DNA from 4 places in the Kaistia geumhonensis genome. Region 2 is predicted to be linked to each of the others. Evidence: predicted binding sites of a transcription regulator. Region 2 holds the regulator's gene; each other region holds the start of a gene.

Region 1 (4,313 bases), 3.4 Mb from region 2:
TCTCGGCGACCGTCATATCCTCCCGGTCCGCGGACCCCGAGTCCGTCAGCGCCGGATGAACAGGCCGAAGCCGTTCCCGCCGAGATAGCCGATCCTCATTTCGCCCGCCGGCCCGAAGGCGACCGACGAGAGCGAGCCGTCCGGCTCGTTTTCGCTGGAAGGGCTGATCGCGAACGTCCCGCCGTCCCGATGGCGCAGCGGGTAGGTCTGGCGCGCTGGACCGATCGAGAGCTCGAGACGATCGCCGACCTCCGTGATCGTCGCCTCGCCGAAATAGGGATTGGCATAGACGCCGACATAGCTCGAGAGTGCCGCGGCCGCGGTCGGATGTTCCGGTGGCTGCTTTCCGACGAGATCGCCCACCGGCTTCGAGAGCGCGCCGAGACGCGGCCCGTACAGGGCGAACCAGTCCGTCGTGATGTCGCCGAACTGGACGAGATCCATGAACGATGCGCCGATGGCCTCGGCCGCGCCGGTCGATGCCGCGTTGGTCAGGATGACAATGCCGACATCGGCCGAGGGCAGCATGGCATAATAGGTGCCGGCTCCGCGCGCGAAGGCGCCCGAATGGCTGATCAGCGTCCGGCCGGCCGGCGTGATCCCCACTCCGAAACCGTAACCATAGAAGCCTGGCCGCGCGTCGACGGCGTAGGACGGCGACGAGATCATTTCAGCCGTAATCGCGGGAAGCAGCGCGTCCTCGGGAATGATCCGCCGGCCGCCGAACTCGCCTTTCTGAAGGATCATCGCCATCCAGCGCGCCAGATCGTTCACCGACGAACTGACGCCGCCGGCAGGCGATTGCTCATCCGGTTGTCGCTGGTATTTCGGCTGGTAGACGTCGCCCACCTTCACGTGGCCGAAGGCGCGATCCGGCCGCTTCTCGAAATCGGCGAAACGGGAGCTCGTCGAGGTCATGCCGAGAGGTTCGTAGAGGGCGGTCTCGGCGAGATCCTCCCATGGCTTCCCCGCCGCGGCGGCAACCGATTCAGCGGCCGCCGTCAGTCCGAAATTCGTGTAGGCATAGGTGTCGCGAAAGCCGTCGAGCGGCAACAGGCGCAGACGCTCGAGGACGGCTCGCCGATCAAAGCCGATATCCTCCAGATCGTCGCCGGCATGATCCGGCAGACCCGAGCGGTGGCTGAAGAGATCGGCGATCGTGACATGCTGCGTCACCCATGGATCCTTCAGCGCAAACCAGGGCAGGTGGGTGACGACCGGCGTGTCCCATGCGACGACGCCACGTCCGACCGCGTGGGCGACCACGCTGCCGGCGAGCGACTTCGACAGCGAGGCGATCTGGAAGACCGTGTCGGCATCGACGGGAGCCGGGTCGCCGACCTTGCGCACGCCGAAGCCTCTGGCGTAGACGGTTCGCCCGTCATGGACGACGGCGATGGCCAGACCCGGAATGCCGGTGCGGCTCATGATCGACTGAGCAATCGCGTCGAGGCCGGCGACCGCCTTATCGATCTGTCCGTCGGGAATGGGAACGGCCGATATCTGCGGCGGCAGCACATCGGCAAGAACCGCAGCAGCGAGCACCGGGCTTGCGAGAAGGGCGAGCGCTACGAGGGACGCTTTCAGCGTCCGATCGATGGCGCGCGACGCAAATCCGTCCGAACCTGGGGCGCGGTCATTCATCATGTCAGGTCCTCCCCCGGTGGTCATCATGCGAAGCGCCCGTACCGGTCTATCGGTGCATTCGACGACATGTCGCGATCGGAACTCTAGCGCGAAATACGCCTGCGCCGACAAGACTCGGCCATCAGGTCAGACGCTCCGGATACACGCGCCGGCAATCAGCCGTGCTTAGACGATGGTGTCCCATGCCGGTGGCACCCGACCGAAAGCTTGTCGTCTCTCTGTTCACAAGTGACTCCAAACCGACGCGCGAGGCTGTTAGAACAAAACATGAACATAGAAAGGTGGGCCGATGGCACAGAGCAGCCTCGACAAGCTCCGCATCCTCGCCGATGCAGCGAAATACGACGCCTCCTGCGCTTCGTCGGGGGCGGAGAAGCGGATCGCGAAGCCCGGCGGTATCGGCTCGACGACAGGCAGCGGCATTTGTCATTCCTACACGCCGGACGGACGCTGTGTGTCGCTCCTCAAGATCCTGCTCACCAATTACTGCCTGTTCGACTGCGCGTACTGCATCAACCGCCGCTCGTCGAATGTGCGGCGGGCGCGGTTCAGCGTCGACGAAGTCGTCGATCTGACGCTCGGCTTCTACAAGCGCAACTATATCGAGGGGCTTTTCCTGTCCTCCGGTATCATACGCTCGCCCGACTATACGATGGAGCAGATGATGCTGGTGGCGAGGAAGCTGCGTCGCGACCATGGCTTCGCCGGTTATATTCATCTGAAGGCCATCCCTGAAGCGAGCCCCTGGCTTCTGGAACAGGCCGGCCTTTTTGCCGACCGGATGTCCGTAAACATCGAACTCGCATCCGATGTGAGCTTGAAGAGGCTGGCTCCCGAGAAGGACAGCCGCTCGATCAGCTCGGCCATGGGCCAGATGAGCGAGCGCATCGCCGAGGCGCGCGAGGAGCGGCGCTCCTTTGCGCCGGCCGGCCAGAGCACGCAGATGATCGTCGGCGCCGACGAGACCACCGACGAGGCGGTCCTGCGCACCAGCGCCACGCTCTATTCGGAATACCGATTGAAGCGCGTCTATTATTCCGCCTTCAGCCCGATTCCCGAAGCGAGCCCGAATCTGCCGGTCAAGGCACCGCCGCTTCGTCGCGAGAACCGCCTCTACCAGGCCGACTGGCTGCTCCGTTTCTACGGCTTCACAGTCGAGGAGATCGCGGCCGGCGGCGAGGGGGGTATGCTGGATCTGCGCATCGACCCGAAGCTGGCTTACGCCCTCAAGCATCGAGAGCGCTTTCCGGTCGATGTAAACAGCGCTGATCGCGAACTGCTCCTGCGCGTTCCCGGGCTCGGCAGCCGCGCGGTTGATAAGATCATCGCCAGCCGGCGCCAGACCCGGCTCAGATGGGAGGACGTCGCGCGGCTCAGCGGCGGCCTCCGCCGCGCCAGGGTATTCCTGGTGACGGCCGACCATCATCCCGCCCGACTGATCGACCGGGCGGATCTCCGCGACCGGCTGACGCCGCCGGCGCGGCAGTTGAACCTCTTCGAATGAAGCGGCGCGTCGAGCTTCAGGAGGGCGCCGATCTCGACGGGTTCCGGCGCGCCGCCCGGGCCCTCTTCGCCGGGCAGGTGCCGCCTGAAGACATCGTATGGACCACAGGCGGCATTCCGGCCCTGTTTGGCGAGGGACAGGTACCCGAGGCGCCGCGGTTGGCGCTTCCGCGCGCGGTCGCCGATCTCGTCGGTCTCGTCGTCTGTCATCGCGATCCCGAGCGGTATGCGCTCCTCTATGCGCTCATCTGGCGGGTGCTGCACGGAGAGCGCGACTTGCTCACACTCGCGAGCGATCCTCTCGTCCATCGCCTGGCGATGATGGCGAAGACGATCCGGCGCGATGTGCACAAGATGCATGCCTTCGTCCGCTTCCGCGCCGTCCCGGCCGATGGCGGGGAGCATTTCGTCGCCTGGTTCGAGCCCGATCACTTTGTTCTCGCGCTCGCCGCGCCTTTCTTCGTCGATCGCTTCCGCGGCATGCGCTGGTCGATCCTGACCCCCGTGGGCTCGCTGCATTGGGACACCGTCGCGCTGGCGATCGGCCCGGCGGCGGATCGGCGCGATGCGGCGGGCGGGGACATTATCGAGGAAAGCTGGCGCGGCTACTACGAAAGCGCCTTCAACCCGGCCCGGGTCAATCCGGCGTTGATGCGAGCGGAGATGCCGAAGCGCTATTGGCGCAACCTGCCGGAGGCGAACCTCATCCCGGGCCTCGTCCGATCGGCCGCCTCACGCGTTGGGGAGATGACGGAGCGCGCGGCCGTGCCCTCCGCCAAGCGCAATCCGGAAAAGGCGGTGGCAGCCATGTCGGACCAGGACCCCAAGACGCTCGAGGCGCTCAACAGCCTGATCGCAGCTTCCGAACCAATGGTAAAGGGCGGGACGCGCGCCGTGCTCGGCGAGGGGCCGATCGGGGCCGACATCGCTTTTGTCGGCGAGCAACCGGGCGATCAGGAGGATATCGAGGGGCGGCCGTTCGTGGGGCCGGCCGGCGTGATGCTCGATCGTGCGATGCGTGAGGTCGGCATCGCTCGCTCCAGGGTCTATGTCACCAATGCGGTGAAACATTTCAAGTACGAGCAGCGCGGCAAGCGGCGGCTGCACCAGTCCCCGACGGCCGGCGAGGTGAAGCACTATCGCTGGTGGCTGATGCGCGAGCT
Region 2 (4,313 bases):
TCGACCATGAAATCCGACGCGCCGTTGACGACCTTCGGCTGATCGGTGAAGGCGGGCGTGCCGTTCACGAAGCCGGTGAGCTTCACAATCCGCGCGACGCGGTCGAGATCGCCGAGGGCGGCGCGCGCCTGCGCCAGGATGTTGATCGCGCAAAGCCTGGCCGCGGCCCGGCCTTCCTCGATGCCGAACTCCTCGCCGAGCTTGCCGACATAATCGACACCGTTCGGGCCGACCGGGATCTGGCCGGAGATGTAGAGCATTCCCCGGCTTTCGACGAAGGGAACATAGTTGGCGGCTGGCGCGGCCGGCTGCGGCAGCGTGATGCCGAGCGAGGCGAGGCGGGCTTCGATGGCGCTCATGGGCACGGACTCCGGCAGGAACGGATCAGAAGGGAACCGCGCTGGTTTCGCCCGATTTCGGCCGTGCTGCAAGGCAATAAGCGGTTCATCATCCCGGGCATCGTCGCGAATCGTCGTGGACTTTGCAGCCTTTCGAGATTGAAATGGGATGATGTCGCGGTGACGACGGAGGAGTGCCCCAGACGATGCCCGCTTCGGTGCTTCAGCGCATGACGGCCAGGACCCTTTGCTCCGCCGCCCTTTTCGCGGCCCTCGCGGGCGCGGCCGGCACGGCGCTCGCCGCGACGGGCAGCGTCACCGCGATGGTCGCCCACCGCGCCGTCTACGACCTGACGCTCGACCAAGACAGTTCCTCGGACACCGTGAGCGACGCCGAAGGACGCATGGTCTATGATTTCGCCGGCTCGGCCTGCGACGGCTATACGACGCGGCTCCGCTTCGTGACGCGCATCAGCGACGAGGACGGCAATGCACGGCTGACCGACGTTGCGACGACGACCTTCGAGGATGTTGCCGGCAAGACCTTCAACTTCTCGACCAAGAGCTTCGTCGACGGCACGATCTCGGAGGATAGCTCGGGTTCGGCCGCGCGCGGCGCCGGCGACGTGCAGGTGACCATCGCGAAGCCGAAGCCGGCGCATTTCACGATCCCGCAGAACTTCAGCTTCCCCAACCAGCATCTCGCCGCGATCATCGACGCGGCGCGCGCGGGCAAGCATTTCATGCAGATCGACCTCTATGACGGCTCGGACCAGGGCAAGAAGTCCTATGCGACCTCGGCCGTGATCGGCGCGGAGAATGCCGGCACCGACGATCTGGGCGACGAGGCGACGGCGCGGGGCGCCGGCCTCGCCAATATCCGCTCCTGGCCGGTGACGATCAGCTATTTCACCGACGAGAAATCGGACGGCGAGCAGAAGCCCTCCTACGAGCTGTCTTTCATCATCTACGAGAACGGCATCACGCGGCGCATGAAGCTCGACTATGGCGACTTCGCGCTCAAGGGAAAGCTGGTGCAGCTCGATCTCAGCCCGACCAAGGTCGCGGCGAAGAACTGCCGGTAAGGGCAGGGCGTCGGGGCAAGCCCCGACGAAAGCGCATGCCGAGCCCGATGGCAGCTGCGAACGGCCGGGCGCGCTCGTCCGATCGGCGCGATCAGCGATGCGACCCGGCCAACGCGCGCCGGGATCGCCGATCGAAAGGCTGCTCTGCCCTCTGCCCTAGTACCGGCGCATGAGGCCGACGAGGCGGCCCTGGATGCGGACGCGGTCGGGGCCGAAGATGCGGGTCTCATAGGCGGGATTGGCCGCCTCGAGCGCGACCGACGCGCCACGGCGCCGCAGCCGCTTCAGCGTCGCCTCTTCCTCGTCGACCAGCGCGACGATGATGTCGCCGCTATCGGCGTTCTCCGTCTTGCGGATGAGCACGGTATCGCCGTCGAGGATGCCGGCCTCGATCATCGAATCGCCGCGCACTTCGAGCGCGAAATGCTCGCCCGGCCCCAGCATTTCCGGCGGCACGGTGATGGCGTGGCTCTGGGTCTGGATCGCGGAGATCGGCACGCCGGCCGCGATGCGGCCCATGACCGGCACGACGACCGGATCGTTGGCGGCTTCCGGCGTCTCGACGCCACGCATGCGCCCGAGGCTGCCCTCGATGACGCTCGGCGCGAAGCCGGCTTTCTTCGGGCGAGCAAGGCCGGGCGACATAGCCTCCGGCAGGCGGACAACCTCCAGCGCTCGTGCCCTGTTGGGCAGGCGGCGGATGAAGCCGCGCTCCTCCAGCGCCTTGATCAGGCGATGGATGCCCGACTTGGACCTCAGATCGAGAGCGTCCTTCATCTCGTCGAAGGACGGGGGAACGCCCGCTTCCTTCAGACGCTCCTGGATGAAGAGGAGAAGCTCATATTGTTTTCTCGTGAGCATTTCGGGGTCCGCGCGCCAGAATCATCCGGTACAAAACACGAACAACCTATCCGTTCCCCTGATGTTCCGCAAGGACCGTGCGTTAGTGCACAGAGCGCGCGTCCGAATTGGGCGGCGATACGCCTGGCCCGCCGTCAGCGGATCGGCGGCGCATACTGGATGCCGCCCTTGCTCCAGATCTGGTTGAGGCCCCGCGGGATGCCGAGCTTCGAATTGACGCCGAGATTGCGCTCGTAGATCTCGCCGTAATTTCCGACGGCCTTGACGACGGCGACGACCCAGTCGTTCGGGACGCCGAGCTTCGTGCCGAAATCGCCCTCGGTTCCGACGAGCCGCTTCACCTCGGGCTTCGTCGAGGCCTTGGCCTCGTCAATCCGGTCCGACGAAAGCCCAATCTCTTCAGCGTTGATGAGGGCGAAGTTCACCCACTGAATGAAGAGACGCCATGCGGGATCGCCCTCGCGGACCGCCGGGCCGAGCGGCTCCTTGGAGATCACGTCGGGCAGGATGATGCTGTCGGCGGGATCCTGGAGGCTCGCCTTCTCGGCGTAGAGCTGGGACACGTCGGAGGTGATCGTGTCGCATTTGCCGGCCTTGTAGGCCTCGAGAGCCTCGTCGGAACTCGCCGCCGGCACGGCGGTGAACTTCATGTTGTTGGTGTTGAAGAAGTCGATGAAATTCGGCTCCGTCGTCGTGCCGGTCTGAACGCAGACCGTCGCGCCGTCGAGTTCCAGCGCCGACGTCTTGCCGCTCGCGCGCTTCACCATGAAGCCCTGGCCGTCGTAATAGGTGACTCCGGCGAACGCGATGTCCAGATCCGCCTCGCGGCCGAGCGTCCATGTCGAGTTGCGCGACAGAAGATCGATCTTCCCCGACTTCAGCGCCTCGAAACGGTCGGTCGCCGAGAGCGGCACATAGGTGACCTTGGCGGGATCGCCAAAGATCGCGGCCGCGACCGCCTTGCAGAAATCGACGTCGAATCCGGACCAGGCGCCGCTCGCGTCCTGCTGGCCGAAACCGAGAAGGCCGGTGTTGACGCCGCAATTGAGCGTGCCACGGGCCTTGACGTCGTCGAGCGTTGCGGCGCCGGCGGCGGAGATGCCGGCTGCGAGCGCCGCGGCCGAGGCGAAGAGGGTCAGGGCGGATCGGATGGACATGTCGGTTCCCCGTTGTCGGCGCCGCCTTGCCGGCGGGCCGTTGACTGTTGCGGCGGGCGCGACGCGCCGGCCAGAGGCGCGCACCAGCGGCGCGCGCCCTTCCGAACCGCTGATCAGAGCTTGGCGCGCTGCAGCACGACGACTTTCGTGCCGACCGGCACCCGCTCGTAGAGATCCATCACGTCGGCATTCACCATGCGGAAGCAGCCCGACGACAGCGCATGACCGATGGTCTGCGGCTGGTTGGTGCCGTGGATGCGATAGACGGTGTCGCCGAGATAGAGTGCGCGTGCGCCCATCGGGTTGCCCTCGCCGCCGGCCATGAAGCGGGGCAGGTAGGGCTGGCGCTTGATCATCTCCGGCGGCGGGCGCCAGTCGGGCCACTCGGTCTTGCGCGAGACCTTCAGCAGGCCAGACCACTGGAACCCGTCGCGTCCGACGCCGACGCCGTAGCGCAGCGCGCGGTTGTCGCCCTGGACGAGATAGAGGAACCGCTCGTCGGTGTTGATGATGATGGTGCCCGGCTTCTCCGTCGTACGGAAATAGACGGGCTGCATCCGGAATTCGGGCGGCAGCAGGGACTGCTCCGGCGTCGGCACCAGTCCGGGCTGGTCGCCGATCTGCAGGGGAGCCCGGGCGTCGGTCGTCGCCGATTGCGCCGCAGCGGTCGCGGCGATCGTGCCGATGACGGCGGCGATCAGCGTCCTGGCGAGCGATCCGGGCGAGGAGGGTCGTGTCGTCTTTCGCATGCGTGCCTCGTGGATGCCTGAATGCGGTGTCGGCTCAGCGGGTCGTGGTCGCCGAGGCAGGCGGCAGGGTCAAGGCCGAGCCGGCCGCCGGCGCGGCGGATGCGGTCGGGGCGAGCGGAGCGG
Region 3 (4,313 bases), 2.8 Mb from region 2:
TCGGGCGTCGGCTTCCAGGCGATCAGCGGGCGGATGATGTCGGCGAGGCGCTCGAGAATATCGAGGCGGACGGCGCGGTTGCCGGCGATGCGATAGCCGACGACCTTGTAGAGCGGCCGCGCGAAGGTGGGATCGACGAGGATCGTCGTGCGCCCGGACGAGGAGAGCTGCGGCAGTTCGGCGAGGCCGGGCGTATCGAGGCCCTGATTCTTCAGCGCCCAGAGCAGCGCGTTGAGCGCGCTCGGCGCCGGCTTCAGCAGCGCCGGCACATAGACATGGTAGGCGCCGAAGCGCACCCCGAGCTTGCGAAGGCCGGCGCGCGACTCCTGGTCGAGCGCCTTCAGGTCCTCGGCGATCTCGGACCGGTCGAGCACGCCCTGGCCTTCGACGAGGCGGAAGGCGATGCCGCGGGCGGGCGCGGTGAGCTCGGCGCCGGCAAGGAGGTCGAAGAGCGGCTTCAGCAGCGTCTCGATATGGCTCTTCAGCCAGAGATCGACCCGGTCCTGCACCCGCTCGCGCGACGGGCCGGTCAGCCCTTCATCGGCGAGAAGCAGGAGACGCGGCTTGAGGACATCGTCGGTCGAGATGATCTTCGCCACCGGCGCGCCCAGCCAGCGCAGGGTGCCGTCGCTCGACAGGGCGAATTCGGGATTGGGCGCCCGGCCGATCTTCTCGGCCCGCCGTTCCAGTTCGCCGGAAAGAGCCCGGTGCGCGACAGCCGCGATCGCCTTGGCGTCCGGTCCGTCGGCCTTGGGATCCGGCGTGAAGCGGAACCCCTGCAGGCTTCCGACATGCTGCCCCTCCACCAGCACGTCGCCGGACGAGGTGATTTCTGCTTCGAGCATCGCGTTTTCTCTCAGCCGCTTCATGAGGACGCTGGTGCGCCGGTCGACAAAACGCTGCGTCAATCGCTCGTGCAGCGCATCGGAAAGACGATCCTCTATCGCGCGCGTGCGCTCCTGCCAATGCCGAGGATCACGAAGCCAGTTCGGACGGTTGGCGGCGAAGGTCCAGGTCCGGATATGGGCGATGCGATTGGCGAGGGTATCGATGTCGCCGTCGGTGCGATCGGCGAAGGCGACCTGCCGGGCAAACCAGTCGTCCGGCACCGCCCCGTTGCGCGCAACGAAGCCGAAAATCTCTGTCACCAGTTCGGCGTGATTGGCCGGCGCGATGCGCCGGTAATCCGGAATCTGGCAGATATCCCACAAGAGCTGGACGCGCTCGCGCCGGTCGGCCAGCGCCTTGACCTCGGCATCACGCGCGACCCGCTCCAGAACGGCGACATCGACGGAAGGCGGCGCCTTGGAAAGGCCCTCCATCGCCGGCGGCTTCTCGAGGCTGATGCGCAGCGTGTCGAGCGTGCGGAAATCGAGTGACCGGTTGCGCCATTGAAGCGTACGCACCGGCTGAAACTGGTGATTCTCCAGCGCCTCGACGAGATCGTCGTCGAGCGGATCGACCTGGCCGGTGACGCCGAAGGTGCCGTCGCGGGTGTGACGGCCGGCGCGGCCGGCGATCTGCCCGAACTCGGACGCCGTCAGGCGGCGATACTGATAGCCGTCGAACTTCCGCTCCTGCGCGAAGGCGACATGATCGACGTCGAGATTGAGCCCCATGCCGATCGCATCGGTGGCGACCAGAAATTCGACATCGCCGTTCTGGAACAGTTCGACCTGGGCGTTGCGGGTGCGCGGCGACAGCGAACCGAGCACAACGGCGGCGCCGCCGCGCTGACGACGGATCAGCTCGGCCACCGCATAGACCTCATCGGAGGAGAAGGCGACAATGGCCGAGCGGCGCGGCAGGCGGGTGATCTTCTTCGAGCCGGAATAAGTGAGAAGCGACATGCGCGGCCGTGTGATGACGGTCACACCCGGCAGGAGCTTCTCGATGATGCCGCGCATGGTGGCGGCGCCGAGCAGCAGCGTCTCGTCGCGGCCGCGCAGATTGAGGATGCGATCGGTGAAGACATGGCCACGCTCGAGATCGCCGGCGAGCTGGATCTCGTCGATGGCGAGGAAGGACGCGTCGGTCTCCGACGGCAGCGCCTCCACCGTGCAGACCCGGTAGCGCGGATGAGCCGGAATGATCTTTTCTTCGCCGGTGATGAGCGCCACCGCCTCGGTGCCGACACGCGCGGCGATGCGGCCATAGACCTCGCGGGCAAGGAGGCGCAGCGGCAGACCGATGACGCCGCTCGAATGGGCGAGCATGCGCTCGATCGCGAAATGGGTCTTGCCGGTATTGGTCGGACCGAGAACGGCCGTAACGCCGCGGCCGCCTGCTCCGGCGCCCGTGGCTCTGATGCTGTCCGTCATGGGGCGGGTGGTCTCACCTCGGCATTGGGCGGAAGGATCGTCGGAGCGCCCGAAGACAGGACCACATCCGCCGCTACGAACAACTCAGGAACAAAAGCGGCCCGAATCGCTGACCGGCACGGCTTCCCGTTCTGTTCCCGCCGCGACATGAACAAGTATATGGGGAGTGCCGGGCCGCAATCTACCGCCAAACCGGCCCATGCGGAAAAAAGCCGGCGCGCCGCCTCGCCGCCGAAGGTTAAGGAAGGATGAGCGGGATCGCGACGAATTGAGCGATCGGCCTTAACCTTCGGTCCGGAGCGGGAACAGAGCGCGGACGAATCGCTGGGAACCCCGGTTTCCCGCTTCGTTCCTCCGATATCTCGCGGCTCTTCCCGAGCCGGCCACCATATCTCGACACAGCCCGACGGCGGTCGCGAGACGATGGATACGAGAACGCCGGCCGCGCGTTCACGAAGCGCGGCCGGCGTCCCGAAATCGGACAGGTTCAGTTGGAGGCGGCGCGCTTCACGTCGTCGCCGTTCGCCGCGAAGCGCGAGGCGTGGATGGTGAGCACGCCGGCCTCGGTGCCGATCTGCATGCGATAGGGCAGCATCACCCCGACATCGGCGGCGGGCGCGAGCCAGACCTCGAGATTGGTGTTGCGCTCCATGAACTTCACCGCCTCGCGGCTCGGCCGATGGCCGGCGACCGGCACATAGCGGGCGCCGCAGACATAGACCGTCCCCGAATAGGAGCCGTTCTCGCCCTTCACCTCGGCGGTCGACTTGTAGAAGAGGCGGATGTCGAAGCGCTGCCAGCCGTCGAAGACGGGAATCGTGCGGTTGCAGGCGCGCGCCATATTGGCGGGATAGAGCGGCGCGATCATCGCGGACAGCGGATCGACGATGTGGTGCTTGTGCTGCGGCAGCAGCGGCACGCGGTCTTCCCTGATCGGCAGGGGCGGCAGCGCCGTCGCCGAGACGATGGTGCCCGAGCGCATGCGCATGTCGACGATGCTCGAGGTCTCGCCGTTCTCGGTGGTGTCGAGGTAGTAGCTGGCCGGCAGGATGGCGCCGCCCGCGAGGCGGCCGCTGCTCTTGAGCAGGCCCGTGCCGTCGGAGACGAGGCGCGAGATGCCGCTCGTCGTTCCCTTGATGGTGATCGCATAATTCGGCTGGTCGACGGTGGCGTCCAGCCTGAAGCGGCCGATGGTGATGCCGTTGAGGCCCATGGTGTAGGTGGCGGAAACCGAACCGCTGCGCGGCGCGGCGAGCCCCTTCTTGGGCGAGGCGGCGTCGGCGGGGGCGCCGGCGGACACCATCAAGGCAAGCATCCCCGCGAGCGCCCCGGCCGCGAAGCCATGGCCGACCCTCCGCCGCTCAGCCGGCTGCGCCTCGTGCGTCCTCGCCATCGGGGTCATGCTTGCTGCTCCACGCTTCTACCCGCGCGCCGCAGCCGCGGCCCGCCATTCATGCTCGCATCACTTCATTAACCATGATGCGCGCAAAGTTCTGACCAAAGTGTTAGCCTTCCCGTATCGATCGATGAAGGAACGCGGCCGCGCCGGTCTCGCGCCGATACCCGGCAAAGCTTGACGGACGCGGCTTCCCTCTCTATGAGAAGCGCCACTTTCGAAAGAACTGGCCGTGTTGGATGCCGAGGCCGGCGCGCGCGGCAGATGAGAAGGATTTTCGTAATGTCGCGAGTTTGCGAGCTGACCGGCAAGGCCGTGCTGACCGGCAATACCGTCAGCCATGCCAACAACAAGAGCCGCCGCCGCTATCTGCCCAACCTCGTCAATGTGACGCTGATGAGCGATGCGCTGGGCCAGAGCTTCAAGCTGCGTGTCTCGGCCTATGGCCTGCGCTCGGTCGAGCATCGTGGCGGCCTCGACGCGTTCCTCGCCAAGGCCGACGAGAGCGAGCTTTCGGATCGCGCCCGCGTCCTGAAGCGCAAGATTGCCGACAAGCAGTCGGCCGCCGTCGCCGCCTGATCGGCCGGCACCAACGG
Region 4 (4,313 bases), 610 kb from region 2:
GAGGTAGAGCGGCGCCATCTGTCGCCACGAGCGGGCGCTATGCGCCCGCCGGTCCCAGACATGGAGCGCATGGCCGACGCCCTTGCCGCCCAGGACGCGGCTGAGCGCGCGGTTGTTGTCGAGGAAGGGATCCTCGGCGCCGATCGTCAGCACGATGTCGAGCCGCCGCAGCACCGCCAGCTGTTCCGGGCAGTCCAGCCGCGGCAGGAAATGAGACGGCATGCAGAAATAGACGTCCTCGTCATAGTGGCCGTCGAGAAGGTCCGCGAAGCACTCGACCTTCAGCGTCAGGTCGTAGCGGCCGGAGAAGGCGACGAGGCGGCTGAAGCGCGCCGGCTTGCGGAAAGCGATGCTGGCGGCATGAAACGCGCCGAGGCTGCATCCATGCGCCACGGTCCGTGGATCGGCGTTGAGGCTGTCGGCGAACGGAAGCACCTCTGAGAGGACATAGTCCTCATAGGCAAGGTGCCGGCGGACCCTGTTCGGCGGATCTCGCCAGAAGCAATAGAAGCTCTCGCCCGCGAAGCCGTCGAGGCAGTAGAGCTGCAGGTCGCCGGCCTCGATCCGCTCGGTGAGGCTGCCGACGAGGCCGATATCTTCGTATTCGTGGAAGCGGCCGTCGCGGGTCGGGAAGACCAGCACCCTCTGCCCGGCATGGCCGAAAATGAGCAGTTCCATGTCGCGGCCGAGCCGCGGCGAATACCAGCGGTGATAATCGCGCCGCACCGTGATGCTCCGTCACCCGCGCCGGACGCGCAGACCGAATGGGGCGAGAATAGTCGCGGATTGTGCAGTGCAGATGACGTTGGTGCGCCGCCATCGGCGCAAGGGGAGCGTGCCGAAACTGGTCGCCGCGAGCGGCGACGGCGACGGGGCCCATGTCGATCGTCCGCGCCGGTCTTGATATCGGCGATGACCTGCGTGCCATCGATACGGGTAGAAGCGCCGCGGGGAACCGTTGGCCGTCCGGAAAATGCTGCGGTTTCGATCGAAATCATCCGAAATCGGCGTAGCGGTGACCGGAAGGGACCGTTAGCTTCGCACGTCACCGCCACTTGTCGGACAAGCTTATGCGCTCCATCGTCATCGCCGGTCCCGGCAGGGTAGAACTTTCCGAGCGGCCGTCCCCGGAGCCTGGGCCGGGCGAGCTTCTGCTGGCGCCGCTCGCCGTCGGGCTCTGCCGGACCGACCTTGAGCTGTCCGACGGCAGCATGGTCTATCTCCGCCAGGGCCTCGCGACCTTCCCGCTGACGCCGGGCCATGAGTGGGTCGCCCGCGTGGTCTGTCACGGTGAGGGGGTGCTCGGCTTCGCGCCGGGTGATCTCGTCGTCGGCGAATGCAGCATCGGCTGCAGCCATTGCCGCCTCTGCCTTTCCGGCAGCTATCACCAATGTCCCGACAGGGCAGAAACGGGCATCCTTCGCCAGGCCGGCGCCATGAGCGGGCTTCTTGCCTTTCCCGCTCGCGCGGCGCATCGCGTGCCGTCCGATGTCGCGATAGAGGACGCGGCCTTCGCCGAGCCGGCGGCCGTGGCGCTTCGCGCCGTCCAGCGCGCCGACTGGCGGCCGGGGCGGTCGATCCTGGTCGTGGGCGCAGGCACCATCGGCTGGCTCGTCGCTGCCATCGCGCTCGATTATCACGGCGCGGATGTCGCGATCATGGAGGTCGATGACGACAGGGTCGCCCGCGCAGAAGCGATGGGCGCGCGTCGACCTCAGCCGGACGAGCGCTTCGACATCGTCATCGAGGCGAGTGGCCATCCCGCCGCCCTGCAGCAGGCGCTCGCCGTCCTCGCGCCCGGCGGCAGGCTCGTGGTGGTGGGCCTCTTCGGGCAGCCGCACTTGCCGGTCGATGTCGACCACATCGTGGTCAGCGATCACACGTTGACCGGCTCCCTCGGCAGCCCCGGCGTCTGGCAAACCATGCTCTCCCTGCTGGGCCGAGGCCGGCTGAAACCGTCGGCTCTCGTGACCGGGCGCTATCCGCTTCGCGAGGCGGCGGCTGCGTACGCCGCGCTCGCCGCCAATGCACCCGGCACCGGCAAGTTGCTGATCTTCCCTCAGGACGACGATCGCAACTGACGAGCAACGCCATCGGGCCCGGTGGCGCCGCCGGACATCAGATGCCTGTCTGCTGCGCGATTGCCCCGTCAGCGTGATGGCGGGTGCGCCAACGCCTGTCTTGGCCTCGCTCCATCTCGATGCGAGGGATGCCCAGCTGGTGCTGGGCGTCCCCCTCTCGCGGCTGGATTTCCTATGCCGCTGCCGCCCGCGCCGGTGATCGCCGGAAGAGCACGCTGTTGGACCGGCCCGAGGAGGCGGCAACAAACTTGACGAGTAGAACAGAACGTGAACATATGGGGATATCTTGGTGGTTTCGGAGGATAAGACGATGTCCATGCTGATCCGTGATCTCGCTGCCCTTGCCGCGCTCGCCTCGTTCGTCGCCATGATCACCCTCTGGTCGGAGCTGATCGCCCACGTCGTCTAGCCGGCTGCCGCGGGTCCGCGGCGGTGGACGGGCGGAGACGACTCGCGGGATAAGGTCTGGCGATGGACCTTCGAGCGAGGTGGCTATGAGCGTAACGGGCGAGCGGCGGTCCCTGGCGGCGGGCGGTGTCGGTTTCGTGCATCTTCGGGTGCATTCCGCCTATTCGCTGCTCGAAGGTGCGCTGCCGCTGAAGGCTCTCGGCAAGCTCGCCATTGCCGACAAGCAGCCGGCGCTCGCGCTGACCGACACCGGCAATCTGTTTGGCGCGCTGGAATTCTCCGAGAAGATGGCCGAGCAGGGCATCCAGCCGATCATCGGCTGCCAGCTCGCCGTCTGGTTCGACGATGGCTTCGAGCCGGCCCGCAAGCCGCAAGCGGGCGCGAAACCGCTGGCCGACGTCGTCGCTCTGGCAGCCGACGAGACTGGCTACTGGAATCTCGTTCGCCTCGTTTCCCGCGCCTTCATGGAAACCGACGCCGGCGAGCGGCCCCATGTCTCGATCGCTGACCTCGAGGCTGCGGCCGCCGGGCTGATCCTGCTCACCGGTGGCCCGGCCGGTCCCGCAGATCAGGCGTTCCGCGCAGGGCAGGGCGTCGTGGCCGAGGCGCGGCTGGTGCGGCTCGCGGCGGCCTTCGGCGATCGCCTCTATGTCGAACTGCAGCGCCATGGCCCCGACAGCGAGCGCTGCGAGGCCGATCTCGTCGCGCTCGCCTATCGGCTCGGGCTGCCGCTCGTCGCCACAAACGAGCCCTTCTTCCCGAAGCGTGACGACTACGAGGCGCATGACGCTCTGATCGCAATCGCCGAGGGCGCGGTGATCGCTGAGGAGAAGCGCCGGCGCCTGACTCCGGAACACTATTTCAAGACGCGCGGCGAGATGGTGGCGCTGTTCGCCGACCTGCCCGAGGCCGTGGACAATACGGTCGAGATCGCGCTGCGCTGCCACTACCGGCCGGTGAAGCGCAAGCCGATCCTGCCGCGCTTCGCCGGGGCCGACGCCGATCCGGCCGAAGCGGAGGCGGCGGAGGTCGAGGCGCTCCGCCAGATGGCGCGCGAAGGCCTGGCACGGCGTCTTGCCGCCCATGGCACCGCGCCGGGACTCTCCCCGGAGGACTACGCCGAAAGGCTCGAATTCGAGCTCGGCGTCATCGTGAAGATGAAGTTCCCCGGCTATTTCCTCATCGTCGCCGACTTCATCCAGTGGGCGAAATCGCAAGGGATTCCGGTGGGTCCAGGCCGCGGCTCGGGCGCCGGCTCCCTCGTCGCCTGGTCGCTCACCATCACCGATCTCGATCCGATGCGCTTCGCGCTGCTCTTCGAACGCTTCCTCAACCCGGAACGCGTCTCGATGCCGGACTTCGACATCGACTTCTGCCAGGACCGGCGCGACGAGGTCATCCGCTACGTCCAGCAGAAATACGGCACCGACCAGGTGGCCCAGATCATCACCTTCGGAACGCTGCAGGCGCGCGCGGTGCTGCGCGACGTCGGCCGCGTGCTGCAGATGCCCTATGGCCAGGTCGACCGGCTCTGCAAGCTCGTGCCGCAGAACCCGGCCAATCCGGTGACCCTGGACAAGGCGATCGAGGACGAGCCGCGCCTGCGCGCCGCCCGCGACGAGGACCCGACCGTGGCCCGGCTGCTCGCCATGGCGCAGAAGCTCGAGGGGCTCTATCGCCATGCCTCGACCCACGCCGCCGGCATCGTGATCGGCGACCGCCGGCTCGACGCGCTCGTGCCGCTCTATCGCGATCCGCGCTCCTCGATGCCCGTCACCCAGTTCAACATGAAATGGGTCGAGAGCGCGGGGCTGGTGAAGTTCG

The links. The regulator LexA, encoded in region 2, represses DNA repair genes until DNA is damaged. The targets are predictions, from matches to a motif close to TGTTCNNNNTGTGTTCNG.
Region 1: the regulator LexA is predicted to act here: its motif matches at 1,904-1,921, upstream of QO015_RS17255 (putative DNA modification/repair radical SAM protein).
Region 3: the regulator LexA is predicted to act here: its motif matches at 2,397-2,414, upstream of QO015_RS14065 (helicase-related protein).
Region 4: the regulator LexA is predicted to act here: its motif matches at 2,338-2,355, upstream of dnaE (DNA polymerase III subunit alpha).

The regions. Positions count from the first base shown of each region.
Region 1 is NZ_JAUSWJ010000001.1:3,658,101-3,662,413, forward strand. It holds gene QO015_RS17250 (serine hydrolase) at 46-1,647, opposite strand; gene QO015_RS17255 (putative DNA modification/repair radical SAM protein) at 1,937-3,151, shown strand; gene QO015_RS17260 (UdgX family uracil-DNA binding protein) at 3,148-4,313, shown strand, end outside.
Region 2 is NZ_JAUSWJ010000001.1:211,747-216,059, forward strand. It holds gene QO015_RS00990 (RidA family protein) at 1-359, opposite strand, end outside; gene QO015_RS00995 (cell envelope integrity EipB family protein) at 569-1,423, shown strand; gene lexA (transcriptional repressor LexA) at 1,580-2,284, opposite strand; gene QO015_RS01005 (amino acid ABC transporter substrate-binding protein) at 2,419-3,441, opposite strand; gene QO015_RS01010 (L,D-transpeptidase) at 3,555-4,190, opposite strand; gene QO015_RS01015 (hypothetical protein) at 4,225-4,313, opposite strand, start outside.
Region 3 is NZ_JAUSWJ010000001.1:2,964,350-2,968,662, reverse strand. It holds gene QO015_RS14065 (helicase-related protein) at 1-2,321, opposite strand, end outside; gene QO015_RS14060 (DUF3108 domain-containing protein) at 2,809-3,723, opposite strand; gene rpmB (50S ribosomal protein L28) at 4,000-4,296, shown strand.
Region 4 is NZ_JAUSWJ010000001.1:820,938-825,250, reverse strand. It holds gene QO015_RS03815 (esterase family protein) at 1-726, opposite strand, end outside; gene QO015_RS03810 (zinc-dependent alcohol dehydrogenase) at 1,071-2,081, shown strand; gene dnaE (DNA polymerase III subunit alpha) at 2,576-4,313, shown strand, end outside.